DNA from 3 places in the Solibacillus sp. iso_87 genome. Region 3 is predicted to be linked to each of the others. Evidence: riboswitches for the same ligand, from Rfam matches in the RefSeq annotation. Region 3 holds a riboswitch; each other region holds the start of a gene.
What was found. Region 3 has a riboswitch for thiamine pyrophosphate ahead of thiT (energy-coupled thiamine transporter ThiT). Riboswitches for the same ligand answer to the same signal wherever they lie in the genome.
Positions count from the first base shown of each region.

Region 1 (11,149 bases), 330 kb from region 3:
ATGCAGGAAAAGGGAAATGGATTTCGCCGCTGGAATTATCGCTTGACGACTGGAATGACATCATCAATACGAATTTGCGCAGTGTCTTTTTATGTTCGCGTGAAGCGGCAAAACGGATGAACAGTGGCGGAGCGATCATCAATCTTGCTTCAACACGTGCAGTCATGTCCGAACCGAATTCAGAAAGCTATGCCGCAACAAAAGGCGGAATCCTTGCCCTGACACATGCATTGGCGAGTTCGTTCAGTGAGCTTAATATTACAGTGAACAGCATCTCGCCGGGCTGGATTGAAACAGGGGATTACAATGCCCTCAGACCGTCCGACCATAACCAGCATTTTTCAAACCGTGTTGGCAAACCGGATGATATTGCCCGCGCCTGTCTGTATTTAGCGAACCCGGAAAATAACTTTATTACCGGGACAGATCTGACAATCGATGGCGGAATGACGAAGAAAATGATTTATGAAGAATAGTAGATTGACCAAAATGGCGCGTTCCTGCAAGAAGGAACAGCGCCATTTTCTATTAAAAAAAGCACTCTCCGTTCTATCATCGTAATTTAATACAGTTCTCAGTATTTTCTAATTTTGGGATGGTACATTTACAACTAATAAATTTTGGAGGGATGTTGAAATGAAAATTGTAATCGTACCATCGGGGTTTAAGGAATGTTTGGACGCAGAGGATGTCGCGTTAGCAATGGAGCGTGGGGTAAGACGATTTGACCCGACCGTTGATTTGGAAGTAATGCCAATGATTGATGGTGGTGAAGGGTTCGTAAAGACGATTGTTCGTTTAAGATTGGCTGCGGAGATTCAGGTACATCGGACGGAGGTGCAGGGATGGCACAAGCATTGGGCATTCGGTTTTTGGACGAAAACAAGCAAATCATCCATGTGAACGGCGGGGGAGATTTGATGGCGGTAGAATCTATTGTAACGGAACACCTTGATCCACGGGTAAAGAACAGCAGGGTGGGTGGCGATGGCCCTCATTGCATTTATTATTTTAATGAATGCGGCAGAACCTGATTTATTGTACAACTCATTATTTGAGAAAGTCGTGTGGCTCATGATCGGCGCGTTTATTATCGGGGAGGCCGTTAAAAGAGCTGGACTTGCCGAGCGACTAACACTGTTCATCTTAAGTAAATCAAACAAAAAAGAGAATGTCGTGCTCGGGCTAAGTACGGTATTGTTTACATCGGCCTTCTTCATCCCTTCAACATCAGGGCGGGCAGCATTATCGGAACCTCATAAAGATTAGCGCCATTTTAATGCCCCTTTATATATTCATCATCATGCTGTTCTACTTTACTTTTTGGCAATGGACTGGCATGCAATTATAAAGTTAGTGTCAATTTTCCATTTGGGGAAATTGACACTTTTTTTCTGCATTTTGCACATTTTCTAGCTTTTATTAACTAATAGTTCTAAATTTAAACATTGTTCAGAAAATAAAGATTGTTTTTATTATTACCCTGTTATAATATAAAGCTTATTAAATAACTAGGAATTAACAGTGGAGGCATTTAGCATGAAAAAATTACTATCAATTGTTACATTATCAGCGCTTGTTTTAGCAGCATGTGGTGGTGACAAATCGGAAGAAAACGCAAGCGAGGCAAAAAATAAATTAGAGGAAATCCAGGCAGACGGAAAAATCCAAATCGGTCTTGAAGGAACATTCCCTCCATTTAGCTTCCATGATGAATCAGGAGCATTAACAGGCTTTGAATATGAGATTGCTGATCAAATCGCAAAAGACCTTGGTGTTGAAGCGGAATATGTTGAAACAAAATGGGATTCTTTAATTGCAGGTTTAGATACAGATAAATACGATTTCGTTATTAACAACGTATCGATTACAGATGAGCGTAAAGAAAAGTACGACTTCTCAACCCCATATATGAAATCAGAAGCGGTAGTTGCTGTACATACAGATAACACAGAAATTAAAGAGCCGGCTGACATGGACGGCAAAAAATCTTCACAAACAATTACAAGTAACTTTGCCCGGGATGCAGAAGCGCTTGGTGCAGAAGTTGTTGCTACAAATGATTTAATGAGTTCAATCGAGCTTGTTGTACAAGGCCGCGCAGATGGAACAATCCATGACCGCGTGACATTCCTGACATACTTGCAGGAACAGCCAGACACGAAGTTGAAAGTCCTGGACGGTGCGATCAATTCAACTGATATCGCATTAATCTTAAATAAAGAAAACGATGAATTCCGTGAGAAGTTAAATGAAATTATTAAAGAACGTACAGAAGACGGTACATTCGAAGCAATTTCGGAAAAATATTTCGGTGAAAATGTTATTTCAAACAACTAATGGAAAGGTCGTTTCGACGGCCTTTTTTACGTGGATTTAACTATAGAAAGGAGTGTTAGTGGATGAGTAGAGAAATGGATATTTTACTTAACTCGATCTGGCCGATTTTAAAAGCAGGACTTCTTGTTACCATTCCGCTATCGCTCATTGCCTTTGCCATAGCATTAGTCATCGCAGTCGTGACGGCACTGGCTAGAATCTCAAACTATAAAGTATTACGCTGGATTTTCGGTACTTACGTCTGGGTATTTCGTGGAACACCATTATTGGTGACATTGTTTATCGTATTCTTCGGTCTTCCGAAATTGGGGATTACTCTTGATGCATGGACAGCGGCTATTATTACATTCTCTCTGAATACGGGCGCCTATGCATCTGAATCGATTCGAGCTTCGATTTTGGCCATCCCAAAAGGACAATGGGAAGCAGCAGAATCTCTCGGTATGACGTATTGGCAAATGATGCGACGAGTTATCGCACCGCAGACTGTCCGAATTTCATTGCCTTCAGTAGCCAATGATTTTATCGATTTAGTGAAAGGCACATCCTTAGTTGCGAGTATCACACTGGCGGACTTATTCATGGTCGGGCAGCAAATTACCGCACGTACATATGAGCCGCTAATGATTTATTCACTTTGTGCGGTCATCTATTTAATCTTTATTAGTATATTGATGGTCATTCAAGGCCGCCTGGAAAAGTACGCATCGAAGTATGTATAAGAGTGTCAAGTGAAGCGCTAGAAGGGAGGGCTTATTATCGTACAATTTCAGCAAATGTCGAAGTTCTTTGGCGAGAACGAGGCATTGAAAAATATCAATTTAACATTTCATGAAGGCGAAACAACAGTTATTTTAGGTCCATCCGGTTCAGGGAAGTCAACGCTGTTACGCTGTATCAATTTATTGGAGCGACCTGAAAAAGGAATTTTGACAGTCGGCAACCAGACAGTTGAACTGAACAAGCCGATCTCTCAAAAGAACCTACTTTCAATTCGTCAAAATTCGGCGATGGTATTCCAAAGCTTTAATCTGTTTCCGCATATGAAGGTGCTTGAAAATGTGATGGAAGGGCCGGTTACCGTTTTAAGGAAAGATAAAGCGGCTGCAAGACAAAAGGCGCAGCAATTATTGAAGAAGGTTGGCCTGAGTCATAAAACAGATCAGTATCCTTCGCAACTATCCGGCGGGCAGCAGCAGCGTGTCGCCATTGCAAGAGCATTGGCAATGGAGCCGCAGTTTTTACTGTTCGATGAGCCGACGAGTGCACTGGATCCCGAGCTTGAGGGGGAAGTGCTGAAGGTGCTGAAGGATTTGGCGGAGGAAGGCAAGTCGATGATTATCGTAACGCATAACCTAAATTTCGCGCGTGAAGTGGCGGACCGGATTTTATTTCTGGAAAACGGCGAAATCGGCTATGACGGTGTAACCGAAAACTTCTTTACAGCGAACAACAACGAACGGATTCAACAATTTATAAAATCTATGCAATTTATCTAACTAGGGGGATTCAACATGCCAACAGAGAAAACAAATGTAGAGAGCTTTGATTTAGACCATACGAAAGTAGTGGCACCATACGTACGACTTGCCGGTACAAAAACAGGAGCGAAAGGCGACGTCGTAACAAAATACGATATCCGTTTTAAACAGCCGAACAAGGCACATATGGAAATGCCGTCATTACACTCTTTAGAGCACTTAATGGCAGATCGTATCCGCAATCATAGTGAGGATGTCGTTGATTTATCGCCAATGGGCTGCCAAACAGGCTTTTACCTGGCATTACTGAACTACAATGACTATGACGGAGTATTAACGATTATTGAAAATACGTTGAAAGATGTGCTGAAGGCAGAGTCAGTACCAGCATGTAATGAAGTACAATGCGGCTGGGCGGCAAGCCATAGCTTAGAAGGCGCAAAAGCATTGGCTGAAGAATTTTTAGCAGGCCGCGCTGAGTGGCATGTCGTTTTCGGAGAATAATTGATGAAGCAAGTCTCCTGTGAGGGTTTTCTCGCAGGAGACTATTTTATATGGGGAAGAATATTGGAGCAATTGGTTTAAATATTCTTGTAAATAGGTTATTAATAAACTAATAACAGAGTACCCAAAAGGAGAATATTGATGAACAATATCTCAACGACAAATTTAACGATGAAAAGAGAATTTAATGTAAAGCCTGAAAAAGTGTTTGATGCATGGCTGAATCCTTTCATGATGAAAAAGTGGTTCTTTACATTAGAAGGAACGAACAAGGTCGCACAAAATGACCCGAAAGTAGGGGGGACTTGGGAAATCGTAGACCACAGAAAGGGAGTGGACTACCGAGCAATCGGAGAGTACTTTGAAATCGATCCTTCTAAAAAAATCGTGTTCACTTTTAAAATGCCGCAATTCAGCGAGCTGGCAGATACGATTACAGTGGAGCTGAAGGAAATGGGGCAAGGCTGTGAAAGGACGTTTACCCAATTGATCCATGTTGAGAACGAAGAGAATTGGACAGATGCTGATACCGTAAAAGCCCTAGACGAAATGCGAGAAGGTACGGAACAAGGGTGGAATTTAATGTTCATGGGGCTGAAGGAATTAGTGGAGACAGGAAAAGTGAGCTATCAAGGTTAGAGTACGCAGAATGAAACATGATCAAAAAAGCATCTCCGGAACGAGGTGATGCCCTTTAAATTGTGGGAAGGAAAGTTCGCGAAATACTTGATTTTAGTGAAAGAAGGGGGAAGGTAACGATGAAAAGTGCAAAACCATTTTTAATGTTCCAAGGCGGCGTTGCAGAAGAAGCGATGAAATTCTATACATCCATTATGGCAGATACGAAAATTACGAGCATTGTCCGCTATGGTGCAAATGAAGGCGGAGACGAAGGAACAGTCATGCAAGCTACTTTTTCGATAAAAGGACAGGAATATATGTGCATTGACAGTAATTTAAAACATGAATTTGACTTCACGCCGTCATTCTCTATTTTTATTACATGTGATACGGAAGAAGAAATCGACGAACTTTATGAAAAATTGCTTGAAGGTGGTCATCCGCTAATGCCACTCGGTGATTACGGTTTCAGTAAAAAGTTCGGCTGGCTAAATGACCGTTTTGGCGTATCGTGGCAGTTAAATCTACCTAATTAAACTTTGCGTCGGGTGTATCAATTGGTGTGGCGCGATAGACCCGGCGCTCGTTTTCTAATAAAGGGCTTAGTTGTTCTAATATAGTCTGAAATCTTCTAATAAAAACGATATGCCAGTGCAAAAAACTCTCATAAAATCCGGTCCTGAGTTCAGTTCTAATAACCGCCTCAACTATTCTATAAAACCCTCTGACAAACTATACCATCTCAGATCATTCACTCACCCGGCATTCTGATAAAGCATCCCGCCAAATGCCCTGTTTCTTACCATGATCTTCAGCAAACCATAGCCTAAAAGCGCTCCTGCAAACGAACTCATCATAAATGCCGGGACAAAACCGAACAGCGCCGCTTCTTGTCCTAAAAATAAAATGGCAATCGGATAAGTAGCCATCGCACCGAGCAACCCTGTGCCGATCACTTCACCTACCGCTGCAAACGATAACTTCTTCGTTTTCGCAAATAGAAACGCGGCGAGAAGTGCACCAATCATACTTCCCGGATAAGCGAATAAACTACCTGTCCCCATCAAGTTTCTCAACGTCGACGTAAGAAACGCCTGTAATACCGCATACCATGGACCGAGCAGTACAGCCGATACGACATTGGCAAAGTGCTGAATCGGAAATATTTTGGCAAAACCTAATGGAATATACACCATACTGCTGAGAATCGTTGTAATCGCTGCGATAATCGCTGAGTATGTAAGCTTTCTCGTTTTATTCATTTCTACCTTCCTTTACAATAATTTTTTGCAACAAAAAAACCACTTTCAACTATAGAAAGTGGTATCGTAGCCTATACAAAAAAATAAAAATAGGGGGTCGACACTACTTTCCTACGCTAGTATTACCTAGATCAGGTGCAAAGGGTACTTCTCAGCCAAAAAGGCGCCCCTAGTAGTTTTCATATTCAATTACGAGCAGATTTTCTTCTGCCAATACTGGTTTAATTTCACAGTTATCATAACATGGCCATCTCAGTATGCAAATGGTTTTTTGTAATTTAATTCCTTTGACCGAGAAAAATTATTGCTGATACCCGCCGCCATAGTTGCCGGGCTGGGCATGTTGCCACGGATTTGGCGGACCGATGAAAGTATTTGGTCTGACAGGGGCAACTGCCTGCGTCCATAAATTTTCGTTCATTCCATATGTGTGGGCCATAATATTTGAAGGTGTCAGCTTGAGCAGATCAGAACCTAAAATGACTTCCGGTGTCGGAGCATTGAATATGGCGAGCAGATGCGTGTTGTTTTGCGTAGCGACTTCGTAATGCCACCACCCTTCAGGAACGTTCGCCACTTGACCGGGAGTAATCGGGAAATGCATAAGCTGTTTCGTAAACGGATTCAAGATCGAAACAACCGCACTTCCCGTAATACAGTAGACAAGTTCCGCCGCATTTTGATGGTAATGAGGCTCAATGACATTGTTGGCATTGAGATAAATATCGAGTAATGATACATTATCAAGCGTATTTAACTGGTTTATGCCCAATAGATTAATAAAATTATGCTGATCTTTAATGAATAATGGGTTTTTATTAACATCGAATGTAAACTGTGTATGCGGCGATGTGTAATCAATAGTCGGACTCAAAATTTCACCTCTTTTATTGTTGTAGTTAACGTATGCATTAATATATCTTTTCGTGCTTAGGCATATTCAGGAAAGCGCTGATCACTAAACTTTCATTTAAAAATACACATATAATGCATTAAAAATCTTGAAAATCAGCATACATAGTGGGACCCCACATATCCGGAGTGAAGCAATCCGGTTTAGGTCGAGAATTTGGATCACACTCATTTGCTGCGTATACAGAACTACAAGACCTGACTGTTCCAAAGAGCGGCGAATTGCCGTATTTTCCTGAATAACAGAAAAAGAAGACATAGGTAAAGGAAACTGAAACCTACGCCTTCTTTTTGTCATTCTGCCAAAGGGTCGTATTGACGCAAAAAAAGGAAATTGGACTATTTCTCTGTAGTTGAATGAGAAATAGTCCTAATAAGTGATTATCGTGTACTATTATTTATGGGTTTTAAAAGTGGCAACCAGCTCGTTTAATTCTTCCGCTAAATTTGCCAGTGCTTGTGTTGTTGCGGCTGTTTCTTCGCTTGCGGCGGCGACTTCTTCACTTGTGCCAGTAATGCTTTGTACCGCGTTCATTATATCATTGGACTGCGCGGATTGCTGAGAGCTTGCAGAGGCAATACTTTCAATCGAGTTCATCACATTGGCTGAATGGGAAGATTGCTTGGCACTCGCTGAAGCGATCTCCATTGTTTTTTCGTTTGCCTGTGTCATCATTTCTGCGATATGTGTAAAGGCTTGTTCAGTACGTTTTGTTGTTTCTACACCTTCAGCTACTGCAATGGCACTGAGGGAAGTATTTTTCTGGATGCCTTTAATAATAGAAGTGATTTCTTTTGTGGCTTCGCTGGATTGCTCTGCCAGTTTCCGTACTTCGTCTGCAACAACCGCAAAACCTTTTCCGTTTTCACCAGCCCGTGCTGCTTCAATAGCTGCATTTAATGCAAGCAGGTTTGTCTGACTTGCGATTGTATCGATTACTTTAATAATATCATCAATGCGAGCTGCATCTTTTTCGAGGAGTGCCATCTGCGTACTGATACTTTCCATACCCTGAATTGATTCCTGTACGACTTTACTGCCGTCTTTGGCTGTAGTCGTAAGTTTCTCGGTCAATACGGCTGTATCATTCGTGTTTTCCGCTACGGCATTAATGGCCGTATTTAACTCTCCGAACAATTCCCTCATCGTTTGCGCATCATGTTCCTGACTATGTGCGCCTTTTACAATCTCTTTAAACAGTTCGTTAATTTTTTGTGAATCATTTGCCTGTGTTGATGCACTGCCAGCCACTTCCTCGGTTGTGGCAGATATTTCCTGAGCAGAAGCAGAAACACTCTCTGCTGACTGAAGGATACCTTCTACGGTCCTACGTAGATTGTTTACCATCTTATTCACTGAACGGGCCAAATCACCAACTTCATCTTTTGAATGAATTGTAGTGCTTGCTGTTAAATCTCCATTTGCGACTGTCTCAACCAGTTCGGATACTTCTTTTAATGGTTTCGAAATAAGTCTGGAAATGACCGCACCCAGCCCAATGTTGACTAGAACAGATAGACCGATAAGTATTATAGTAAATGTTCTTGAAGAACTATATATTTCGTCTGACTCTTGATCCGTAGCGTCAGCTAAACTGATATTCAGATTGATCAGCTCATTGATATAACCCTGAACTGCATTTCCGGATTCATTAAATTCCTGAGCCATTTTTAAATAGTTGTCAATATTATTTGCGTAAGCATAATTAACGGCTGTCTCGTATAAAGACAAATATTCGTCGAATTCAGGATGAAATTGATCAAGAATGACTTGTTCTTCCGGAGTAATTTCACCATCTTCGTATTCCACTATATTATTCTTTATATCTTGAATAATCTGCAACCGTATATCATTAAATGTATCTTTTTGTTCTTCTGTTTGCGCAACGAAGACCATGTCGCGGATCTGGACACGAAGGCGTTGGTAATCTGTTTCCACTGTCCCCAGGTCAGTTATTGGTAGAACACGTTCGTCGTACATAATACCTATTTGTTCTTCCATTTTATTCAAATTAATCAAACCAGTTATTCCCACTGCACCTAAAACGATGTTCATGAAAAGAAACGTAATGATCAACTTGACAGATGTTTTTAAATCTTTAAACCATTTCATCCTGTTACCTCTGCTCTCTTGATAATATTAAAATACATAATTTATTACAGAATTTATAGGAATACGACGAATTTTATTGTTTAAAAATAATTTAAGTGTACACCATATAATTTCATGCCAACTTTAGTATTATACACACTGTTGTTATGATAAAAAAGTACTATTTTAGAAAAAATAAAAAAATAAAAAAGTTACAGTGATTTTAAACAAAGTATTAAAACAAGGTTTACACATTCAGAATTGTAGATAAGGTTAAGATTTTACTTTAGCTCTGTACACTAGGAGGAACCTCCTCGGAGTCGGTCCGTAAAATGGAGTCATATATAGAGGATGGAAATGGGGAATTAGAAGCAATAACATAGAAGCTGACCATAACCGATACATTTGGCGATGGTCAGCCTAATACTTATTCAGAAAACGGATTCGGTACTGGTTGCAGACGCTCTTGGACTTTCTTCGCAACGACCGTTTTTCCTTTTGAAGGAACGGTATTTGGTATCGAAGATCTTGCTTCGAGGTCTTCCCAGAAGTCCGCGTTTTTAATCCCTAACACTAACGGGTTGAACGTTGGGTTAAGCCCCAAGCGTTTTTGCGTATCGTAATCTTTCAGTGCTATTAAAGCAGTTTTAGAAAGAAGTACAATTGTAATAACGTTTACCCAGCCGAGCATCCCGACACCTAAATCGGTAATCGCCCAAATTAGTGTAGCCGAATTCACTGCACCGAAAATAACCATACCTAGAAGGCAGATGCGGGCAGTATGCGTAATGACTTTGCCTGCTTTGCCGATATTCAACATTTCTTTAATGAAGGCAATATTTGTATCCATTTTGTAGAAGTACGTAATTAACGTAGTAAAACAGAACAGGAATAATGAAATTGTCATAAAGTACTGGCCGAATGTCGGAGAAATCAGTGTACTCATCGCAGACTGTGTATAAACTTCAGGATTAGCACCTGGAATATTGGATACGATGGCCTCGCCAGCACTTGGCGCAACATTGTACATACCTGTAATTAAAATCATAAACGCTGTCGCTGTACAGATTAAAAACGTATCAATATAAATAGAAAACGCCTGTACTAAACCTTGTTTGGCAGGGTGAGAAACACTCGTTGCACCGGATTCAAACGTTTCCGTACCTAACCCGGCAGCACTTGAGAATACACCACGCTGTACACCCATTGCAATGGCTGTTCCGACTAAACCTGCAAATGTAGCATTCAAGTTAAGTGCACTAGTTACAATCAATGAAAACATCGCCGGAATTTCAGAAATGTTAACGACTAATAAAGCGATACAAATTGTCACGTAAGCTAAAGCCATAAACGGAACTAAATATTCAGAAACAGTGGCAATTCGCTTTACACCACCGTAAATGATCACGGCCATTAATGCAGCAAGCAGTAAACCTGTTACAAGTGGAGGAACATTGAATGATTCCTGAACCGTTAAAGCGATTGTGTTTGCCTGTACTGTCGGCCATAAAATTCCGATAACGATAATTAAAATTGTCGCTGAAATAATTGAAAACCATTTTAAATTTAGGCCTTTGTAAATATAAAACGGAGTTCCGCCGCGATATTCACCTTCGATTTTACTCTTGAAAATTTGAGAAAGGGTAATTTCAATAAATGAAGTGGCTGCACCTAAAAATCCCATAACCCACATCCAGAAAACTGCACCAGGACCACCGAGGCTGATGGCCGCTGCAACACCAACAATATTACCTGTACCGATACGACTTCCTAATGACATCGCTAATGCCTGGAAAGAAGAAATCCCGGCACTGTCATTATTTTTCTCAAACAGCAATGTGATCATATCTTTGAAACGCCGTACTTGAACAAATCGAGTTCTCAGCGTAAAAATGAGACCTACCGCCAAAAATAAAAAGACTAACGCATTACTCCAA
Region 1 covers NZ_CM149656.1:3,072,304-3,083,452, reverse strand. The annotation lists gene AC0VXV_RS15790 (SDR family NAD(P)-dependent oxidoreductase) at 1-476, shown strand, start outside; gene AC0VXV_RS15785 (glycerate kinase) at 637-903, shown strand; gene AC0VXV_RS15780 (glycerate kinase) at 846-1,034, shown strand; gene AC0VXV_RS15775 (SLC13 family permease) at 988-1,269, shown strand; gene AC0VXV_RS15770 (transporter substrate-binding domain-containing protein) at 1,540-2,340, shown strand; gene AC0VXV_RS15765 (amino acid ABC transporter permease) at 2,403-3,062, shown strand; gene AC0VXV_RS15760 (amino acid ABC transporter ATP-binding protein) at 3,099-3,839, shown strand; gene AC0VXV_RS15755 (S-ribosylhomocysteine lyase) at 3,855-4,325, shown strand; gene AC0VXV_RS15750 (SRPBCC family protein) at 4,467-4,964, shown strand; gene AC0VXV_RS15745 (VOC family protein) at 5,084-5,482, shown strand; gene thiW (energy coupling factor transporter S component ThiW) at 5,702-6,208, opposite strand; TPP riboswitch at 6,300-6,389, opposite strand; gene AC0VXV_RS15735 (cupin domain-containing protein) at 6,510-7,082, opposite strand; gene AC0VXV_RS15730 (methyl-accepting chemotaxis protein) at 7,515-9,233, opposite strand; gene AC0VXV_RS15725 (alanine/glycine:cation symporter family protein) at 9,640-11,149, opposite strand, start outside.
Region 1: another riboswitch for thiamine pyrophosphate. It lies ahead of thiW (energy coupling factor transporter S component ThiW); the one in region 3 lies ahead of thiT (energy-coupled thiamine transporter ThiT).

Region 2 (11,149 bases), 770 kb from region 3:
AACTGTAGGTACAAATAAATAAAACCCGGTAAAGTCCGTCGTTCTTACCCGTGTCTGGAATTCCAAAACACAAAAAACCTGCAGACAGAAGAAATGAATTCTTCGCCTACAGGCATTTTTATAATTATTTTGCTTTTAAACCATACTTGCCAAAACCGTCTGTACCGTCTCCAATATACTTAATAGCGCTGTTTTCATCTAAAACATCCACTGCTTTTTTGGAAGATTCAAATACAACGTTTACGCTATCCGGAATCGGAGCGAATTTCCAGTTACCATCTGCTGTCGGATCGATTGTTTTTTCGGCTAAAATATAGTCGATAATTGCTTGGCGGTTTTCATCAGGATAAATTTCAACCGCTGTTGCATTACGAACACCCGGGAATGTACCGTTTGCACGATAGTTATTTGTCGCTACAATAAATTCCTGTGCCGCATCAATTGGCTTTCCGTTATATTGGAGATTGAAAATACGTGATGCTTGTTCGTTTACTACATTTCCGTTTTCATCGTATTTTGCCGGCTTTGTTACATCAATTTCATACGTCACACCGTCAATAACATCATAATTGTATGAACGGTATTCTTCATTAATTAATTGCTGCTCATCTGCTTTTGTTACATCAATTTGGTTGAATTGGCCAGCAGACATTTCCAGCCATTCTTTCACATCCGCACCTGTTACTTTCAACATAGCAAGTGTATTATCATATAAATATAAATCTGCTACATTTTTAATTGCAAGCTCGCCTTTTGGTACAAATGTATAGTATTCAGGATCACTTCTTGTACCTGCTTTGAATGGTGCACCCGCTGATAGGACAGGAAGGTTTTCATACGCTGTACCTTTCAACTTTTCTTTCACATAAATTGATTGTGCATCCGTTACAATTTGGATAGAAGGATCATCCTGCACTTGCGAGAAGTAACTGTGGATGTTAGCTGTTGTTGTACCTACTGCCTGACGCACATACTTAATTGTTCCTTCATGTGCTTCTTTTACACTTTCTACAACTTCAGTGCTGACAGTGTCATTATCTTTTGCGATTTCACGCACCGCGCCAGTACCTGTTGTAACATCCCAATCGTCGTCTTTTTTCTCTAGCTCTAGATCAATGACCCCTAAATGACTACCGAATTTTCCAGCCATAACAATCGGCTTGCCGTTCATTGTTCCTTTTTCAATATCCACATTTGTTATAGAGCTATCCACTTTACCAGGGAACACTCCATGGGCATGACCAGTAATGATTGCATCCACATCTTCAATTGTAGATAGTAAATACGATACATCCTCTTCCCCTTTTTCATGTGTAGCATCCCCCATACCAGAGTGTGAAAGTACTACGACAACATCCGCTCCTGCTTCTTTCATTTGCGGAACGACTGTTTTAACAGCCTCTACTGAATCATCAACTGTTACTTTTCCTTCTAAATTTGCTTTGTCCCACTTCAAAATTTGAGGTGGGACAATACCTGTTACCCCAATATTAATTTTCGTTTTTTCACCGTTTGAATCAACCACATCTTTTTCAATCATAACATATGGCTTATACATTAATTCCTTTGTCGCCGCATTGCGCACATTGGCATTAACATAAGGGAATGGAGCATCATCCGTTACTTCATCGATAAATTCCAAACCGTAGTTGAACTCGTGGTTACCGTATGTCGCTACATCATAATCAAGAGCGATCATTGCAGCAATCGATGGGTGAACTTCGCCGTCTTTTAATTTCGTTACTGACTGAATATATGAGCCAAGTGGTGTTCCTTGTATTGCATCTCCATTGTCAAACAGCACTGTATTTGGATTTTCCTCACGTGCCTTTTCGATTAGTAGCGCAGTTTTTGCCAAACCTAAACTGTTCGTTGGCGTATCTTTGTAATAGTCATAATTCACAATATTTGTGTGAATATCTGTCGTGCCTAAAATACGTAAAGAAACCGTCGTATTTGCTTTCACCGGGCTATATTCTTCCAAAAAGCGCTGAAGAATTTTTTGCATCTGTGCTTTTGTTACAAAATCGTTCGGACGAATCGTGCCGTCATTAAAACCTGTCAGTAATCCTGTTGCTACCGCTTTGGCCATTTCCTGGCGATTGCCTTGTCCAATTTTGTTTGCATCTTTAAACTGATCCAATACCTTTTCAGAATATGTTTCCTCATCTTGTAATCCTCTTGCCGCAATAAGGAAAGCATGTGTGCGCGTTAGTTTTTCATTTGGTGCAAATTTAGTTGGAGTTTTACCTTTAATTAGCTTTAATTCTACCGCTTTTTCAATATACGGTTTAAGTGAATCAGGTACATCCTGGAATTTTACAGTCTCCCCAGTGCCGACCTCTACACCCAATGCATCAATTACGGCCTTCACAAATTCTCCACGTGTCATATCTTCATTCGTAGATGTTGGTGCCGCTGAAACTGCTGACATGCCACTTGCTAAAAGTGTTAGCGTTAAGGCTGAAGCAGATAGTTTTTTCAACATTTCTTTCACTCCCATATTCTGTAGTGTATAACAGAACTATCATACTAAATTGCCAGAATAGTAGAAAAGAGTATATTGGTACAGGCTTCTTCTATATAAATAGTATTTTTATGACAATTTTTAACTTAGAGTATATTTACAGTTTCTTTTATATTATTACTATGACTAATAGCAGAAATAACTGCTACTCCATTTACTCCCGTTTGTCTCACAATGAAACTATTTTCAGTGGAGATTCCCCCAATTGCTACAATCGGGAATTTAGGAAACTGAGATTTGGCATCTTCCAATAACGTCAGCCCTACTGGTGCTCTCGCATCATCTTTTGTGGAAGTTTCATAAATTGGACCAATCCCCGCATAATCTGCCCCATTTGCCATGGCCAATTCCAGTTGTTCCATTGTATGAACCGATACTCCGACGATTTTATTTTTCGCAAAAGATCTAAATTTTTCTACCTCGGTGTCTTCCTGTCCTACATGAATTCCATCTGCATCTAATGTTAATGCAAGTTCGACATCATCATTGATAATGAATGGTATTTTATATATTTGGCACAGCTTTTGGCATTGACGGGCAAATTTAATATACTCATCCCCTTTTAAAGCATTTTTCCCTTTTTCCCTCAGCTGGAACATAGTAATTCCTGCCTGTAGCGCTTCTTCTAAAACAAGCAGCGGGTCGCGTTTACAATTGATTGTTCCCATAACAAAGTATTTATTTAAATCAAAAGACATGGACATTACACACCCCCCGCTGTTCATGATAGGCGAAATGATTTGTCGGGCCAAACCCGTGACCAATATTAAGCGGATGACGAATTGCCAGCTGCACATATTTTTTTGCTTCTATAATGGCTGCCTCTGTCGATCTTCCTTTTGCCATCTCCGCCGTGATTGCTGCCGAAAATGTACATCCTGTTCCATGGGTGTGCTTCGTATCCACTCTCTCGGTTTTCATTTTAAATGGTTGCTCCCCGCGAATGAAAACCGTATCTGTCGCATGCTTACTGTTTAAGTGACCACCCTTAATGACAACACATTCCAGCCCTAGACTTAATAGATGCTGCGCCGCTAAATTGATATCTTTCTCAGTTTGAATTGTATACCCAGTCAGGATTTCCGCTTCCGGAATGTTCGGTGTACAAACAGTTGCAAGCGGCAATAACTTTTCCTTAAGGGCTGTTGTAGCCTCCTGCTCTAGTAAACTGGCACCACCTTTTGCAATCATGACTGGATCAACGATTAGCGGAATTTCTGTGTCTTTTAGTAAGGCGACAATAGCTTCGATAATTTCTGCACTAAACAGCATCCCTGTTTTAATCGCCTTTATCTCAAAATCTTGAAGTACCGCTTTTAACTGAGCTTGCACGAAATCGGCCGTTGTCGGAAAAATCCCATGCACTCCTTCCGTATTTTGTGCGGTTAGTGCGGTAATGACAGATGTGCCAAATACACGTAGTTCCTGAAACGTTTTTAAGTCTGCTTGGATGCCTGCACCGCCACCGCTATCCGAGCCTGCAATTGTACATGTAATCATTGTCGTCCCTCCGCTAAATTTTCTAGTTCATTCAAGAAATTTTTATGGAAAGTTCCTATAGCTGCCACAGAATTGGCACTTGCCTGTTTATATTCATTGAGCAGAATTTGTAAATCATTAAACGGTTCTTTACTGTTTGCCAGCACCGCAGCACAAAGGGCACTTAGTAGGCAGCCGCTCCCCGTCATTTTTGTCACTTTTTCATGACCACCCGTTACGAATTCAACTCTTTCCCCATCCGTAATAACATCTTGTTCTCCTGTTACGATTACAATAGATCGATAGTTATTAGCAAGCTGTTTGGCAGTCGCTGCAACATCTATATCCCCCTTGCCGCTATCAACACCTTTGGAAGTCCAATCCGCTCCCGCAAGAGCCGCAAGTTCTCCCATATTGCAGCGGATTACATCAATCTTTAGAAGATCGAGCAGTTGTCGTGCTATCTCAACTCGAAACTTCGTTGCCCCTACCCCTACTGGATCCAGAACAACCGGAGTACGATGCTTATTTGCGCTCAGTCCAGCTTGCTTCATCGATGCTACTGTCCGTTCATTCAAAGTACCCATATTTAAAAGTAATGCATTTGACTGAGCAGCCATTTCTCCCACTTCTTCTATCGCATCCGCCATGACTGGTGAAGCACCCACCGCAAGCAAACCATTCGCTGTAAAATTTGCGACGACATAATTTGTAATGCAATGTACTAACGGCTGATTTTTATTAATTGCTTGCAGGCTCATTGATATACACCCCTTGTTCCCAGCTTTGCTTCGTCCAAGGCATCTCCCAGAACATCCATTCGTAATAACAGCTTTTCTTAAAATGTTCCTGCAATACTTTTAGCTTTGCCGGTTGTTCTTTCGCATATCGATCCAGCATCGATTTTTGTATTTCAATATTTTGAAGCATCTCCTCGGACGCATATAGTGCAATCCACTGTTCATAAAGGGGGACATTGGGGCATGCATCTTTTAACCTTTGCCCTATTTCCTGATACAGCCATGGGCAAGGTAAAATTGCCGCAAATGCTTCTGCTACATCTCCGTTATGCACTGCATTGTACATATGGCTTACATAGTTATAGGCTGCTGGAGCCGGTTCGAATTGTTCCAAATCCTCCGCTGTCACACCTAATTCTTTAAACGTTGTCCGGTGTAATTCCAGCTCTGCGTCATGAATAAATTTTGCTGTTTGCAGAAAATATTGTACATCATCATCTGTTGTAGCTTTTGCAGCTGCAAGAGCAAGGACTTTCGTATAATGTTTTAAATAATATGCATCCTGCAGCATATAAAACTTAAACTTCTCCAGCGGTAAACTCCCATCTGCAATCCCTTGTACAAAAGGATGATAGAAGCTAGCCTCCCAATAAAAATCCGTTTCTTTCCTTACCTTTTCACAAAATCCCATTGTTACTCCTCCTTTTTGTTGGCGGAAGCACAAAAAAGACGCCTCAATATAGAGAGACGTCCCCAAAAAGTGTAAGTACCACTTTTCTTTGCTCCCTACGTCCGTATTAACGGCCAGGTTCCAAGGGTCAGGTTTTAACCTTCTCAACACTACTGTGTCCCCCCGCAAATCAAATGCTTGTATATTTGCAAAAGAAAGACTCCACGTTAAGGATACGCGGAGCCAAAGTAAGTACATATGTATAGCGTGTACTTTGCTCCCTACGTCCGTATTAACGGCCAGGTTCTAAGGGTCAGGTTTTAACCTTCTCAACACTGCTGTGTCCCCCCGCAAATGCATTTAATTATCCAGAGTGTAACAAATTAATTCAAACCGGGCAAGTGAATTCAAAAATTACGAAATTACTCCTACGCCCGCAGAAAGCGTCCCGGAATGTAAATCAATTTTTAGCGCTCAGAAAAAAATAGCATTTTTGTTTTTCACAATTGCTATTAGCTATTGTAAATGGGCTACTGCCGATTTTTTACCAGTCAGTTCATGATAAGCCTGTGTATATTCTTCAGCCAATTTAACAACATATTGCTGTGTTGAACTAATCTCTTTAATTGCACCAATTCCTTGCCCGCTTCCCCAAATATCTTTCCAGGCTTTTGCCGTATTATCGTTGAAGTTCATTGCAGAAGGATCACTTTCTTTTAGATTATTCGGATCCATCCCCGCATTCATGATAGAACCTTTCAAATAATTTCCATGGATTCCTGTAAATAAATTGCTGTAAACAATATCTTCTGCGGTACTATCCACAATCATCTGTTTATATTCTTGACGAGCAAAGGCTTCTTCAGTCGCGATAAACGGTGAACCAATATAACCGAAATCAGCTCCCATCGCCTGTGCAGCCAATAGTGAATGGCCTCGTGCGATTGATCCTGATAAAGCTAATGGACCGTCAAACCATTCACGGATTTCCTGTACAAGCGCAAATGGACTCTGCTGACCGGCATGGCCTCCTGCACCTGCTGCTACTGCAATGATACCGTCCGCACCTTTTTGAATCGCTTTTTTGGCAAAGTAATTGTTGATAACATCATGAAAAACTATGCCTCCATAACTATGTGCTGCCTCAAAAACTTCTTCGCGTGCCCCAAGTGAGGTAATAATAATCGGGACTTTATATTTCACACAAAGCTCCATATCCTGTTCCAGCCGGTCATTTGTTTTATGGACAATCTGGTTAATTGCAAATGGCGCTGCCCGCCGATCCGGATTTTTGGCATTATAGCTTGCCAACTCCTCTGTAATTTCAGCTAACCATTCATCCAACTGTCTTGCCGGCCTTGCGTTCAGCGCTGGCATCGACCCTACAATTCCTGCCTTACATTGTGCAATGACCAATTTTGGATTGCTAATAATAAACAACGGTGCCCCTATTACTGGGATACGTAAATTTTGTAAAATTTCCGGAACATTCCCCATCAATAATCCCCCTTTTATTCAACTACTACTAATACTTCATCAGTATCAACCAAATCTCCTTCTTAAATGGATAACAATCAAAAAAGTCAGATGAATTGTTTTCCATTTCATCTGACCGTCAATTTTGCTTTTTCTATTTCTTCACCACATTAAAATTAGCCCCGATGAGCTGCCAGTTTTGCGGGAATGGCAATCCTAATTTCCAATAACCAACACCGCGCAAATTCAAGCGCTTTACTAAATCAAACTTCGCCTGAATGGAACGTGCGTCCTCAAACCAGACAATATGTGAACGGCCTTGCTCATCATAGTAATTAAAGTACGGGGCCTGTGCAGTATAGTCAAATTGGATAGCCGCATTATAACGTTTTGCCACTTCAATTGCACGTTGAGGGCTTATTGCTTCTGCATAATCTCCTCCTTGTACAAAGGGTAATGTCCAATCGTAGCCATACAAATTTTGTCCCAGTAAAATTTTACTCGCAGGAACTTCTGTTAAAGCATATTGTACTACTTGCTCGACTTGCGGCAGCGGAGAAACGGCCATTGGAGGACCAGCAGAATATCCCCATTCGTATGTCATCAGCATAACAAAATCCACTATTTCGCCATGAGCTTTATAGTCATGCCCCATAAACCATTCACCCGGCTGATCGGCTCTCGTTTTTGGTGCCAATGCAGTAGAAACTGTATACCCTTCTGCATGCAAACGCTCTACAGCTCTTCGAAGGAAATTATTGTAGGCTTCTCTCTGATCGCCCGATATACGTTCAAAATCAAAGTGGATATCCGAAATATTTCCGATACGTTTTGCTTCTGCAATGATATTGTCCAGCAGCAAGTTCTGGACAGCGACACTTTGGAAAATATCACGTGCAAGCTCAGCGCTAAACTGATAATCTTCGAGATTAGTAATCGCCATTGCTATACTTGTATTATTTTGTTCAGCGATCTCTGGTAATGGGTTTATTGTCGGTGCTTTTAATGAACCATCCCGCCTCGCTTCATAACTGAATACAGCTAAGTAAGTTAAATATGGACTCGCCTCACGAACTTGATCCAGCAGCATTTCGTTTATTTCATCACCCCTTGGTTCTACATATGCCAAAATTTCTGCTGACCTTTTGGATGGTTCCGGTATATACAATGATGTTCCGATCATTAGCAATGCATCCGGATTTAAGCCATTTGCTTGAGCGAGCGTTAAATAATTCACCTGAAAACGTTGACCAATTGACCATAAACTATCGCCTGGCTGTACAATATAATATTGACCTTTCAGTGGAACGACCAATGCTTGCCCGACAACTAACCGAGCCGGCTCTGGAATTTGGTTGGCTTCCACTATACTTTGCACTGTTGTTCCATAAGCTTGTGCAATTGCCCACAATGATTCTCCCGGTTGTACAACATGAATTTGAATTGTCCGTCCTCCTTTTCCTATGTACTAATTTATGAACTATATCCCGTGTTAATGCGGAAAGATAGGTTAGAAATACATAAGTAATAACAAGAAACAATTTTTAAGTGATTTCATTTATTCATATGCGCAACCAGGTTAACTGTTTCATACTATAGTTGTGAGGTGAAAAAATGCCAAGAGTAAAATACCGGGATTCCGATGTCGATTTAATGGCTCGAATGATGCGGGCCGAAGCGGAAGGCGAAGGAAAACAAGGGATGTTGTACGTAGGTAATGTAATTGTGAACCGAGCTATTGCCACATGCCTGGATTTTAATGATGTAAGAACAATCGAGCAGGTTATTTTCCAAGTACAGGGCAATAACTATTCTTTTGAGGCAGTACAAAAAGGAAACATGTTTTATCAAAGGGCCAGAGAGACTGAAAGAAGACTAGCAAGACAGACGCTGGACTATTGGCGAGACCATCCAGCGAAGTATGCACTTTGGTATTTCAACCCATATGGTCCTTGTCCTCCAACATGGTACGATCAACCATTTACAGGTCAATTTAAACAGCATTGCTTTTATGAACCGATAGGTGGTACATGTGACAGTGTTTATCAGGGCTAACTGTATTTACTGCCCAAATATATAAAATAGCCTTGCACAAATTATGTGACAAGGCTTTTATCATTACTTTATCAGCTATTTTTTATTTGACTGCTGGTTTTTATCATGGTTTGTTTTATTGTTTTTATTTTTTAATTTCGAATCGAATTCTTCCGCAAATTCCGCTGTATTATCTTCCGGATTCCGGTTATGACTTGTTGTATTTCGGTGCAGTTCTTTATAAGTAGAAAAAGGATTATGTGTTCGCGTATTCATCGTTTCTTTGCTGTTTTTACTCATTTCATCACCTCCTACTGACTTAATGTGCTCAGGTTAGGATGTTTTATGCTTTTTGAGGCTGACTCGATTTTTGTAATGAAAAATTGCTGGAAAGCCATATTAAGAAGGAATCAAAATTGAAAGGAGCATAAAAATGGGCAGAGACGATAGTAAGAGTAAAGGAACGAATAAACAATCATTACCGCAAACACCAAAAAACATGAAAATTGCACCTAACAAAGTAAGGGAAGAAATTGCAAACGAGCTAACGGAACTCCATCAGCAAGCTCAAAATGGAAAAGGAAAACGCAAAATGGATTGATATAAAAATGGCCTTCATCACAGTATGTACTGTAATGAAGGCCTGATTTACTTCAAGACAAAGGTTAGAACTGTCTCGCCTTCGCATTAATTCTCAAAATCTGGTTATGCAGAGTTACCTCTGTTTCCCCTTTGATTTGAGATTTTTGATGCTTGTCGCTCGCCCAGTTTTGGTGGATCTTCTTAGATTTTGGATCTGTGAAACCCTTCTTATCCATTCGTTCCGCCTCCCTATGTTTAAAAGTGAATCAATTGTAGTATGGCTGTACTAGCTGCAATTATTCCCTATAAAGATAAAAATTGATGTCGGTACCTTTCCCCTTTCCTAACAATTTCGAATTTCTTCCGCGTATGGAATCATTGCATACACCAATACTAAAAGTGTGAATCAGTCAATTTTCTTTGGAAAGGATGAGGAACAATGGCTAAAAAAAGTTCAGGTACACCTAGCTGGAAACAAAATCACCCGATTACTTTATTATCCAACTCCGTTGAACGAACAGAACGTGCAGTAAAGCAGGCAATGTCCCACCCGGAAGAGTTTGCCGTTGAACATGCATTCAATTCAATGGAGCGTACCGAAAATGCGCTTGCCAATGCATTGCAAAGACAGGAGCATTTGGATATTGTCGAGCAAAATATATCCAAACTAGATGTGCTAAAGCAAAGCATCCTGGAAATTGATGAAAGCTTGAAGGATTCATAAAAGTTCCCCCGTTACATCTATGGACGTAACGGGGGACTTTCTTTACATATAGAGTGCACTTAAAAAAATCCCTAAAGCTTCTTCATAAATTTCACCAAATTGGCTAATTGGCAATGGGTTCGTTCCTAGTCCCAGTTCGACTGTAAAACCAGGACGGCGCCAATCTTGAATAAACCAGTCTTTGTAACCCGCATAGCTTTCAATTGTCTGTACCGGCTCATATCCGCTTACCCTCGCAAATTCATTGACAAGCTGTTCTGTTTCAGGAGGTTCCAATCCCATGAATCCCCAATAAATAACCTGCCCTTGTGTATGGAAAGCTAACACGCGCGCAAAATCCCGTTCAACAGTCAGTTCGGCCATTGCGATGGATTCCGGTTCGGATAGCGGACTTTCCCCACCATAGTCCCGCGGCCCAGGTGTTTTCGGGTTTCTTTCTCTTTCCCGTTCCCATTCAGCAGGGAACTGGTCGTTCAGATCAACCCCATTAATATTCGCTTTCCAACCAGAGAAATCTGTACTGCCGCTATTCCATTCAATAAGCCTTGTGCGGATAGTTTCATCTTCCGGAGGTCCGTTCAGCACTAAATCCACTCCGTCCGGATTTACCATAGGTACAATATTTAAATTCGTCTGATTATACAATGGCAATGTATAAAGCCCTCGTATTACACCATTGTTCGTAAGTGACAGTAGATAATCATTAAGAAACGTCATGACAACCGATGTCGTAATCCACTCATTGGCATGAAAAGAAGCATTAAAATGAACACGTTTCTGCCCGTTCCCAATCGTGAGACCCGGAATTTCTTTCTCTAATACGGAATTGCCAATCGGATCATTAACTATAAACGGATAGATTGCCTGCAATGACCGAATATCCTGCACCATCTTCCTGTAATCATAATCCTGTTCAC
Region 2 covers NZ_CM149656.1:2,627,722-2,638,870, forward strand. The annotation lists gene AC0VXV_RS13335 (bifunctional 2',3'-cyclic-nucleotide 2'-phosphodiesterase/3'-nucleotidase) at 125-2,488, opposite strand; gene thiE (thiamine phosphate synthase) at 2,614-3,231, opposite strand; gene thiD (bifunctional hydroxymethylpyrimidine kinase/phosphomethylpyrimidine kinase) at 3,215-4,027, opposite strand; gene thiM (hydroxyethylthiazole kinase) at 4,024-4,767, opposite strand; gene tenA (thiaminase II) at 4,748-5,437, opposite strand; TPP riboswitch at 5,513-5,611, opposite strand; TPP riboswitch at 5,678-5,776, opposite strand; gene AC0VXV_RS13360 (NAD(P)H-dependent flavin oxidoreductase) at 5,933-6,913, opposite strand; gene AC0VXV_RS13365 (LysM peptidoglycan-binding domain-containing protein) at 7,047-8,303, opposite strand; gene AC0VXV_RS13370 (cell wall hydrolase) at 8,507-8,947, shown strand; gene AC0VXV_RS13375 (hypothetical protein) at 9,023-9,226, opposite strand; gene AC0VXV_RS13380 (hypothetical protein) at 9,360-9,527, shown strand; gene AC0VXV_RS13385 (YpzG family protein) at 9,592-9,744, opposite strand; gene AC0VXV_RS13390 (hypothetical protein) at 9,948-10,232, shown strand; gene AC0VXV_RS13395 (M14 family metallopeptidase) at 10,275-11,149, opposite strand, start outside.
Region 2: another riboswitch for thiamine pyrophosphate. It lies ahead of tenA (thiaminase II); the one in region 3 lies ahead of thiT (energy-coupled thiamine transporter ThiT).

Region 3 (11,149 bases):
GTATGAACAGCAATTGGCCGTACTGACTGCGCAGTTGACAAAGCAAAAACAGCAGCAGGCCCAGCTTATCAATGAAAAGAAAACGATGGCACAGCTTTCAGAAAACAAAGAAGTGTTGCAAGGTCGCATTGAAAAAGGGCAGCAATATGTAATCGATATTGATAAACAATATGCGCAGGAAAAAGGGAAGCTTGAGCAAAGTGAGCAATCATTATTGCCTCAGTTTTCTAGATTGGATGAAGTAACACAAGAATTGGCAAGCCAGCAGCAAAAACATCACCATTTAAAAATTGCGATTCAAAATGCACTTGAAGCGATGCAAAAAATCCAATTAGATGAAAAAACTTGTGAAGTGAACCATCTACATGCGAAGAATCTTGTAACAGAAAAACAGCAGGAATATACTTTAGCTCGAAAAGTATTTGAGTCAGCATTGCTGCAGGAAGGTTTCGACTTAGAAACGTATAAAACTGCGTTATTGCCTTTAAATGTACAGCAGCAAATTCAGGATGCGGTTGAAGCGTACAAGCAAAATGTTCATACATTATCTGTTCAAATTGCTGAGGAAGAACCTTTGCTTGAAGGAAAAGAACGAGCTGATTTAACGGCATGTGAGCAACAGATTCATGAGCTGAATGAGCAGATTGAGGCAAAGTACTCAAAAATGACACTGATCCAGTCCTATGTGGAGCAATGTGAGGAGACGCGCGATAGACTTGACCAATCCGCACAGCAGATCGAAAGCTATAAAGCGAAACTGATGCAAGTTGAACATGTTTATAATTTAATTCGCGGTCAAAATGATGCGAAAATTTCATTTGAGCGGTTTGTACAAATCGGCTATTTGGAAAAAGTGACCCATGCGGCAAATGAACGTTTGCGTGTCCTATCAAATGGCCAATACTTCCTGAAATCTACAGGAAGGAAAGAAGGAAATGCCCAAAGCGGACTCAGCATCGATGTATATGACAGCCATACAGGGCAAACGCGGGATGTAAAAACACTGTCCGGCGGTGAAAAATTTAATGCATCACTTTCATTAGCATTAGGAATGGCCGATGTTATTCAAAGTGTTCAAGGAAGTGTGCATATCGATACGATGTTTATTGATGAAGGCTTCGGTACTTTAGATGAGGAAGCGTTAAGAAGGGCAATCGATATATTGATCGATCTTCAACAAACAGGCCGCTTAATCGGCGTCATCTCCCATGTGGCCGAACTAAAAGCAGCAATGCCGGCTATTTTACAAGTGCAAAAGCTAAAAGAAGGCTACAGTAAAACGGAGATCATTATTAAATAAGAAAAAACACATTTCCCTCCAGTAAAAGTGGGAAATGTGTTTTTTTTGCATTAACGTTTTGGAGTTCGTCGTGTAGTTGCTGGTTGGGGTGTAGATTTTTTGTTGTCCATCATTTTTTTTATGATAGGATACACGATTGGTCCATATTTAATTGCTGTTTTAATAAGTTTATTTAATTTCATTAGTAAACACTCCTTAACGAATACATTTCGTATAAAAAATATACCCAAAGAACAAGCTTTCATAAACATTAACGTAAAACTTTAATCGCTTGAGCTAGATTCCATATCGCCAGGATGAACGTAATAACAACTAAAAGAATAAATCCGATAAAATGCGAACTAATAAAAAAATCCTGAATGCTCAAGGTCAAAGTATCGTTCCAGGAAAGAACGGAAGTGAAAAAGTAAATAATGTACAGAATCCCTAACAGTATCGGTATGAGTTGTGTAATAAAAGCTTTTTTAGAATGGCCTTTAACTGCATTATCTTTCGTAACAATAAATATAATTAACGGTAAAATAAACGGTGCAAAATAAAAGCTTAAATAGCTCAGTGCACTTAAACCTTTCGATTGATCCATTATTTATCACTCCTTCGTATCTATTATATGTAATTCTAGTACGTTTCAAAATAATAGCTGTTGAAAGTTGTAAAAATATTCGTTACAATGAGCATGTTCAAACAATAAAAAATTAGATGTACCACAAGGGGTGCCGAGAAAGTCGGCTGAGATTGTGCACGGGATTGCACTGACTCTTTGAACCTGTAAGTTAGCACTTGCGTAGGGATGTGGATAGAATCCGACTGTTCAAACGATAGTCAGGCTTTTGTCCTGACTATCGTTTTTTACTTTTTCTAAAAACCTTCTGAAAAAGTAAAAGCCTCCGGCGGATGTCATGGATTCGGATATGAGTTCTTTACGCGAGCGTAAAGCCGAATCCCGACGCAATTACGCTAATGCGTAATTGATTTCTATTCTATCCCTCTTCACTTTTGTTACATCGGATAAAAGAAAGGGGAATTGTTATGGACAGAATGAAATTATTGATGATGGTGGAGATAGCGATATTTGCTGCCATCGGACTTGTGTTGGATCAAGTATCATTTAAAATGTGGGCACAAGGCGGGTCAATCAGCTTTGTTATGGTACCGATCATGTTAATGGCTATTCGTTGGGGGTTAACGGCAGGACTTGCAACAGGTTTGCTGATCGGCGTTATGCAAATGATGTTCGGTGCTTACATTGTACACTGGCTTCAGGCAATTTTAGATTATGGTCTTGCCTTTACAGTAGTAGGATTAGCGGCAATTGTAAGAAAGCCATTATTAGAGGCTGCACAATCGTTCAATAAAGTAAAAATGGCACTTTATATCGTCATCGGGGCCCTTATAGGTGGTGCTTTAAGATTTGTTTCGCACTTGCTTGCAGGTGTCGTGTTCTTTAAAGAATATGCAGGCGATGATAATGTATGGGCCTATTCAATTATTTACAACAGTACTTATATGGTACCTGCTACAATACTTACGGCAATTATCGCAGTTATTTTATTCACTTCTGCACCCCGATTACTGCAAAAAGTAAAAACAACATAGCGAATAGAAAACTCAAGGCTTGCAGCGAGAAATACAATTCCCGCTGCAAGTTTTTTCTTTTTTATATAGTAGAAAGTCGTACTAAATTAGTAATAAACCGGTAAATTTTAAAATCCTTGAACAATTACAACCGATTTTAAGTATGCTATAGTTAAGGGTAGACATTGTTTAAGAGGAAGGAAGTTACACATGATTGTTACTACTCAAGAAGAAATACAGGCGTTTAAAAAAATTGGACGCATTTGTGCTGAAATTCGTGAGGCGATGAAAGCTGCGACAGTACCTGGCGTGACAACGAAAGAATTAGATGAAATTGCAGGCCGTATGTTTGCGGAAGCAGGCGCGGTTTCAGGTCCTAAAGGCGAATATGATTTTCCGGGATATACATGCATTTCAGTAAATCACGAAGTTGCACATGGTATTCCAGGTAACAAGGTTATTCAGGAAGGCGATATCGTAAACATTGATGTTTCGGGCTCTTTAAACGGGTATTTTGCAGATACAGGTATTTCATTTGTCGTTGGTGAAGGTTATGAAGAGAAAGAAAAACTTTGCACTGTAGCAAAATCAGCATTTGATCGTGCAATGACAAAGGTTAAAGCAGGTTCAAAATTAAATCAAATCGGTAAAGCTGTAGAGCGTGAAGCACGGGATCACGGGTTGACAGTAATTATGAACTTAACTGGTCATGGCTTAGGTAAATCATTACACGAAGAGCCAAACCATGTATTGAACTATTATGATGCTTGGGATACAACAATCATGAAAGAAGGCATGGTGTTGGCAGTAGAGCCGTTTATTTCGGCAAAGGCTGAGCATATCGTAGAATCAGGTGACGGCTGGACATTCATTACACCGGACAAATCATTAGTTGCCCAAATCGAACATTCGATTATCGTAACTAAAGACAAACCGATCATTTTAACAACATTAGAAGACTAAGTTATAAACGTGGGTGCATACATAAGTGCACCCGCGTTTTTTGTTCTATCAAAACATGGTCCCAACATAAAATAATCAAATGATTCAAATAAATGACTGCAACAATTACCAATTCCATACACTTTCAAGTAAAATATACATAAATAAATGGAGTAGGGGAGGCAGCACTATTTGAAAAAGCTAAAAGATGTGGATTTATCGCAAAAACTGGAGAAGGAAATCTATAAGAAGCAATTGAAAGCTTTGCAATACGAAATGCTAAATGCCCAGCAATTTTTATTCAACAATAAAATTGGCCTTATTATTGCATTTGAAGGTATGGATGCAGCAGGCAAAGGGGGAGCGATCAAGCGCCTAACAGAACGTATCGATCCGCGCGGGTTAATGGTATGGCCGATCTCTGCCCCACAGCCTCATGAAATGAGGTATCATTATATGCAACGTTTCTGGAGAAAGTTGCCGCAGCATGGCCAGATCGCAATTTTCGACCGTTCCTGGTATGGGCGGGTATTGGTGGAGCGCATAGAAGGGTTTGCTGAAGAAGCAGAGTGGAAACGCGCTTATGAAGAAATTAATAGCTTTGAGAAACAGCTGACAGATGAAGATTATATAATGATTAAATTTTGGATCCATATCGATTCGGATGAACAGCTTAAACGTTTTAATGAAAGAGCAGCCGATCCGTATAAATCATGGAAATTGACAGCTGAAGATTGGCGGAACCGTGATAAATTTAATTTATATTTTGAGGCAGCCGATGAAATGTTCGAAAAAACCGATTCGGAAAACGCTCCTTGGCACTTAATAGCAGGGAACGACAAAAACTACGCACGTGTTCAAGTACTAAAAGAAACAGTTGCCCATATAGAAAAAGAAGTTACAAAACGGGGCATGAAGCTTACAAACATTTTCGAAAAGGTTAAAGAAACAGTTGTAGATAAAGAGAAAACGGAATTTATAGATATAAAGCCAGAGCCTGTAAAATCAATAAAGAAAAAGTTGAAAAAACGGTAGGCAAGCTTTGAAATGAAATGAAGGTGGTTCAATGAAAAGCTTATTCAAGCTATTTCACAAGAAGGAGGGTCCAATGGTTCGACTTATTGGGCAACAATGTTCGCTTCGCACATTTACCCCGTCCGATGCGAAAGGGTTGGCAAAATTATTAAGAGACAATAAAATGTATTGGTCCGAATTTGAACCATTACATCGCGATGAATTTTACACAGAACAAGTACAGTATAATAAGATTTTGGAAAGCGTACATTTGCTGCAAACAAACCGGGAATTTTCTTTCGGAATTTTTTACAATGCGACAGGTCAATTAATCGGGCATATTTCACTCTATTCAATTAAACGTTTACCTTATTCAAGCGGTTTTATCGGCTATTCAATGGATGAGAATTTCACAGGTAGAGGAATTGTGACCGAAGCGGTACGTCTAGTTATGGAATTCGCTTTCATAACATTGAATCTTCACAGAATAGAGGCATATGTTGCACCACCAAATTCAGCTTCCATTCGAGTATTGGAAAAGTCGGGTTTTACAAGGGAAGGGTTATTGCGAGAGCTGTTGTATATAAACGGAAAATGGGTCGACCATTATATGTACGCCATTTTGCAGCGGGAATATAAAGGGACGACAATATAAAAAAGCGACAGTGTTCATTATGAAGAGCACTGTCGTTTATCATTTATTATTTATTTTTGGTCAACTGTGCCGTCCGTTACCAAATCCAGCTTTCCTGTTGCAGGATCGATAATAAGACCATGTACAGGAACACCTTTTGGCATTAGCGGATGTGTTCTAACTAAATCAACACTCTTTAATACGCTTGTTTCAACATCCCCAAAACCGCATAACCATTCTTTTAAATCAAATCGAGCGTAATTGATGACATCAATCGTTTCCTGTTTAATCCCTCGTTCAAGCATATGACCGATCATTACGTTCGGATCAACTGCACTCATCCCGCAGTCGTAGTGGCCGATAATATATACTTCATCCGCCTGTAATTCATAAACCGCTACAAGTAAACTACGCATAATCCCGCCGAATGGGTGATTTACGATTGCCCCTGCACTTTTTACAACTTTGACATCCCCATTGCGCAAATTCATTGCTTTAGGTAGTAATTCAACTAAACGTGTATCCATACAAGTTAAAACAACAATTTTTTTATCAGGATATTTTGTTGTAGCATACTGCTCATATTGTTTTTCATCTACGAATTTTCCGTTAAACTCTAAAATTGTTTGTAATGCAGACATTTGTTCTTCAAACCCCTTTCGATTCTTTTATATTTTAAAATATTTTTTAGATAATTCAAATAAATGCGCATTAATAAAGTTAAATTTCTACTAAATAGAGAGAAGTATAGCAAGAATCCGCTATCGAAAAAAACAACCACCTTTTAGAGTGGTTGTAAAAAACTTAATGATGATGGTGGCCATCCAATGATTTTTCGTTTGGCGCAAATGTGTTTGCCTTTGAATCTACTATAACAGAGTCGTGTGATTGTAAACCAATACGTAAATACATAATAAACATAAATAAGAATACAAGAAGTATTACCGTAAATCCTAACACTACCGTATAGTAGTCAGATAAGAACGGATAATGGTGATCAAACATTATAAAAACTCCTCTCTATTTTAGTGATAACAATCATTAACCAATTATAACCTAAAAAATTGGAACATTGTAGGGTAATTTAGTTAGTTAATGTAGAAAAAATTGTAAATATGGCGACATCTTAAAATTTTATTTATTGCTAAAAGACGGATTCTATCTTGCTATTAAAATGCCCAGTTCCCATTACGGAAAACTGGCTCAGCTTGTCCATTTGTAGTAATTCCGTCAATATTCATCTGTTCAGAGCCGATCATGAAATCGACATGTGTAATACTTTCATTTAAACCGTTTGCTTTTAACTCATCACGTGACATTGACTTTCCGCCTTCGATACAAAATGCATAAGCGCTGCCGATTGCCAAATGGTTAGATGCATTTTCATCGAATAATGTATTGTAAAATAAAATATTCGATTGTGAAATTGGAGAATGGAATGGAACAAGTGCTACTTCTCCTAAATAATGTGAGCCTTCATCTGTAGCAACAAGATTTTTTAACACTTCTTCACCTTGCTCGGCCTCTACTTTAACAATGCGCCCATTTTCAAATGTAAGTTTGAAGTTGTCGATAATATTACCGCCATAGCTTAATGGTTTTGTACTAGATACATACCCGTTTACACCATCTTTATGCGGTACTGTGAAAACTTCTTCAGTCGGCATATTTGCCATGAACTCTTCGCCTTTTTCGTTGATACTGCCTGCCCCGCACCACAAATGTCCTTTAGGAAGCTCAATCGTCAAGTCCGTCCCAGGAGCTGTATAATGCAATTTCGCATAGTTTTTATTGTTTAAGTAATCAACTTTTTCATGCAAGTTGTCATTATGCTGTGCCCAAGCTTCTACTGGGTTATCCAGATCCGCACGTGTCGCTTTAAAGATGGCATCCCATAATGCATCTAATTGCTTTTCTTCCGGTAAATCCGGGAATACTTTACGAGCCCATTGTTTTGATGGAGCTGCAATAACCGTCCAGCTAATTTTATCCGACTGAACATATTGACGGTATTTGTTTAATGCAGTGCCTGAAGCCTTCTGGAATGCTGCAATTCGTTTTGAATCAATCCCCGACAGTAAATCCGGACTTTGAGATACGATGCTCATAAATGCCGCACCTTCCTCAGCAAGCCATTCACGCTCCTGTACTTTCCAAGGAGGGAAGAAGTCGAAAGAATCTTCCGGTGCCAACTCATATCGAGCACGTGTAATTTGATCATCTGTATAATCTACAAATACTTGTTTAGCTCCAATTTCATAAGCGATTTTTGTCACTACTTGTACAAAAGGTGCCGATTCGATAGAAGCAGCAATATACAAATATTGATTCGGCTGAATATTGACACCGATTTTTACTGCTAGTTCTGCGTATTTCGTTAAATTTGCTTCGAACATAGAATTCATTGATTCATTCCTCCAATAATTTTCTTAAAAATTAGTTAATTCCTGACACATTAATAGTCATATTCGAGCTTAGATAAGAACAATAATGTGTCAAAAATAAAAAAATCTTCTTATAACTAGTGTAAAGGAAGTTAATAAAAATTTAAATATACCGAAATAAGAAAAGACATCGTAATTTGGAGGTACTATATATGGATATATCATCAGTTGTTGGGGTTATCATCGCCTTTATCGCCCTGTTAGTCGGGATGTTCTTAAAAGGCGTTACACCGGAAGTGTTAATAAACCCTGCTGCGATTTTAATTATTATTTTCGGTACGATTGCTGCAGTTACAATCGCTTTCCCGATGAAGGAATTAAAAAGGATTCCAAAGCTATTTAAAATTTTATTTTCAGAAACAAAACTCGCAAGTGATATCGACTTGATCAAAATGTTTTCACAATGGGCAGATTTAGCTCGTCGTGAAGGGTTATTGGCATTAGAAGGCAAAGCAGCTGAGATTGAAGATCCGTTTTTAAAAAATGGTTTAACATTAGCGATTGATGGTCAAAACGCAGACTATATTCGCGATGTATTAACAGAGGAAGTTGAAGCGCTGGAAGACCGCCATGCAAGTGGAGCAGGCATTTTCTCGCAAGCGGGTACATATGCACCGACACTTGGGGTATTAGGTGCAGTAGTAGGTCTTATCGCTGCATTAAAAGATATGTCTGATATTGATAAATTAGGTCATGCCATTTCAGCGGCCTTTGTTGCAACGTTATTGGGTATTTTCACAGGTTACGTTTTATGGCATCCATTTGCCAACAAGCTAAAACGCAAATCTGCTGTAGAAGTTAAGCAAAAGCTGATGATGATTGAAGGGATTTTATCCGTACTTGAAGGTGAAGCGCCTCGTGTGATCGAGCAGAAGCTGGCTTCATATTTAACGATGGAAGAACGTAAGCAAATTACCGAAAGCGGGGCGGGTGGCCTTGGCAAAGAAGCGTAAAAGACATAAAAAGCATGAGGAGCATATTGACGAGTCCTGGTTAGTGCCTTATGCAGATATATTAACTTTATTATTAGCGTTATTTATTGTACTTTTTGCATCAAGCTCAGTGGATGAGAAGAAATTAGAGCAAATGTCAGCAGTATTTAATAATATTTTTACCGGTGGCACAGGTGTAATGGACAACTCATCTGTCATACAACCACCTGATAATTCAACAACAGGGTTATCCAAATATATGGAGGATCAGGAACGCCTGCATGAAACGCAAAACCGTGTGGACGAGTTTATCGCGATTAATGAACTGGAAGATCAGTTTGAAACGAAAATGACAGAAGAAGGATTATTGATTACAATCCGGGACAGTATTTTATTCGATATGGGGCGAGCGGATGTAAAAGCGGAATATGCAACAATTGCTGACGAGCTTGCTCAACTATTAATGTTTGATCCACCGCGTAATATTGTCATTACAGGTCATACAGATAATGTACCGATTAAAACACCGGAATTTGATTCTAACTGGGATCTGTCAGTTATGCGTGCAGTAAATTTCATGAAGGAAATCGTTTCGGGCAATGAAGGACTTGATTCCAAATACTTTAGTGTTAAAGGCTTTGGAGAATTCCAGCCAATTGCTACGAATGATAATGAAGAAGGCAGAGCTAAAAACCGCCGTGTTGAAGTGCTCGTACAGCCACGTATAGCAGAAAATGGCGATATAATTGTAGAATAGTAAGAAAGCTGTCCAGAAAGGGAACCTTCTGAACAGCTTTTTTTATTAAAATTCATTGCTCATAAAAGAAGAAAGTACTTCCATACTACTGGATGAAAAGATTTAGTATTAATTTGACAATGGGTAAACAAAAGTTTATAATTATAAACAAATGTTTGATTCGAGGTGATAAAGTTGAATGAAAAGGAAAAATTAATTTTTCAATTAATAAAAAGGAATCCCTACTTATCACAACAGGAAATGGCGGAACAGCTTGGAATGTCCAGGCCGGCGCTTGCTAATATGATTTCTTCGCTTATAAAACGAGGGGAAATTTTAGGGCGTGCCTATGTTTTGCCGGAAAAAAATCAAATCATTGCAATTGGTGGTGCCAATATCGATCGTAAATTCACTATTGAGCAAAATGTCCAATTAGGGACTTCCAATCCTGCTACTGTTACAGAATCTGTAGGCGGCGTAGCCCGTAATATTGCAGAAAACTTAGGGCGATTAGGCAACCGTGTTTCACTGATTACTGTAATGGGTGAAGATCATGATAGTGCATTTATTGAACAAAATTGTAAGAGTATGATGAATGTAGATTTAGTAGAGAAATTAAGCGATTATAATACAGGTTCTTATACAGCAGTACTTGATAATATGGGCGAACTGGTAATATCGATGGCAAATATGGCGATTTATGATAAGTTGTTGCCGAGTGTTTTAAAAAAGCACGAAGCAATATTACAAAATGCCAGCTGTATTGTCATTGACTTAAACAGCCCGCTAGAAACAGTAGAATATATTAGGACATTCGCAATAGAGCGTAATATCGCATTGGCGGTTATCCCTGTTTCGTCACCAAAGATGAAGAATTTGTCGCAGGACCTGCATGGTGTCCGTTACTTTATTTGCAATCGTGATGAGGCGGAAAGCTATTTAAATATAAAGCTGGAAACATATAGCCATTATGAAAAAGCTGTTAGCATGTTGTTGCAAAAAGGAGCGGAGCATATTGTGCTCACTTTAGGCGAGCATGGAGTAATGGTAGGTAACAAAGGTAATGTAGTACATTACAAGGCAATTGCAACTAGAAATATTGTCGATGTTACAGGTGCCGGAGATGCATTTGTCAGTGCCTTTTTACATGGTGTATTAAACGATGAAGAGCTTGAAGAAGCGATCCAGCTCGGATTGGTAAATGCATCAAAAACATTGCAATCGGATAAAACAGTTCGTGAAGATTTAACAAAAGATAACTTACTTGAATGGAGGAATTTATAATGGAACAATATTTATCATATTCACAAGAGGTATTAGAAGCTAAAGAGAAAGGCTTACCAATCGTCGCATTGGAATCTACAATTATTTCACACGGTATGCCATATCCACAAAATGTACAAACAGCTCGTGAAGTGGAACAAATTATTCGTGATGGCGGTGCTGTACCAGCAACAATCGCATTAATCGATGGGAAAATTAAAATCGGTTTATCCGATGAAGAATTAGAAATGTTCGGTAATGCTCAAGGTGTAGCAAAGACAAGCCGTCGTGATATTGGCTATTTACTTG
Region 3 covers NZ_CM149656.1:3,399,334-3,410,482, reverse strand. The annotation lists gene AC0VXV_RS17485 (AAA family ATPase) at 1-1,300, shown strand, start outside; gene AC0VXV_RS17480 (hypothetical protein) at 1,351-1,482, opposite strand; gene AC0VXV_RS17475 (magnetosome magnetite crystal formation protein family) at 1,551-1,883, opposite strand; TPP riboswitch at 2,000-2,108, shown strand; gene thiT (energy-coupled thiamine transporter ThiT) at 2,330-2,896, shown strand; gene map (type I methionyl aminopeptidase) at 3,086-3,838, shown strand; gene AC0VXV_RS17460 (polyphosphate kinase 2 family protein) at 4,010-4,852, shown strand; gene AC0VXV_RS17455 (GNAT family N-acetyltransferase) at 4,926-5,486, shown strand; gene AC0VXV_RS17450 (beta-class carbonic anhydrase) at 5,537-6,106, opposite strand; gene AC0VXV_RS17445 (hypothetical protein) at 6,270-6,470, opposite strand; gene AC0VXV_RS17440 (aminopeptidase) at 6,635-7,870, opposite strand; gene motA (flagellar motor stator protein MotA) at 8,062-8,862, shown strand; gene motB (flagellar motor protein MotB) at 8,846-9,598, shown strand; gene AC0VXV_RS17425 (carbohydrate kinase) at 9,773-10,861, shown strand; gene AC0VXV_RS17420 (pseudouridine-5'-phosphate glycosidase) at 10,861-11,149, shown strand, end outside.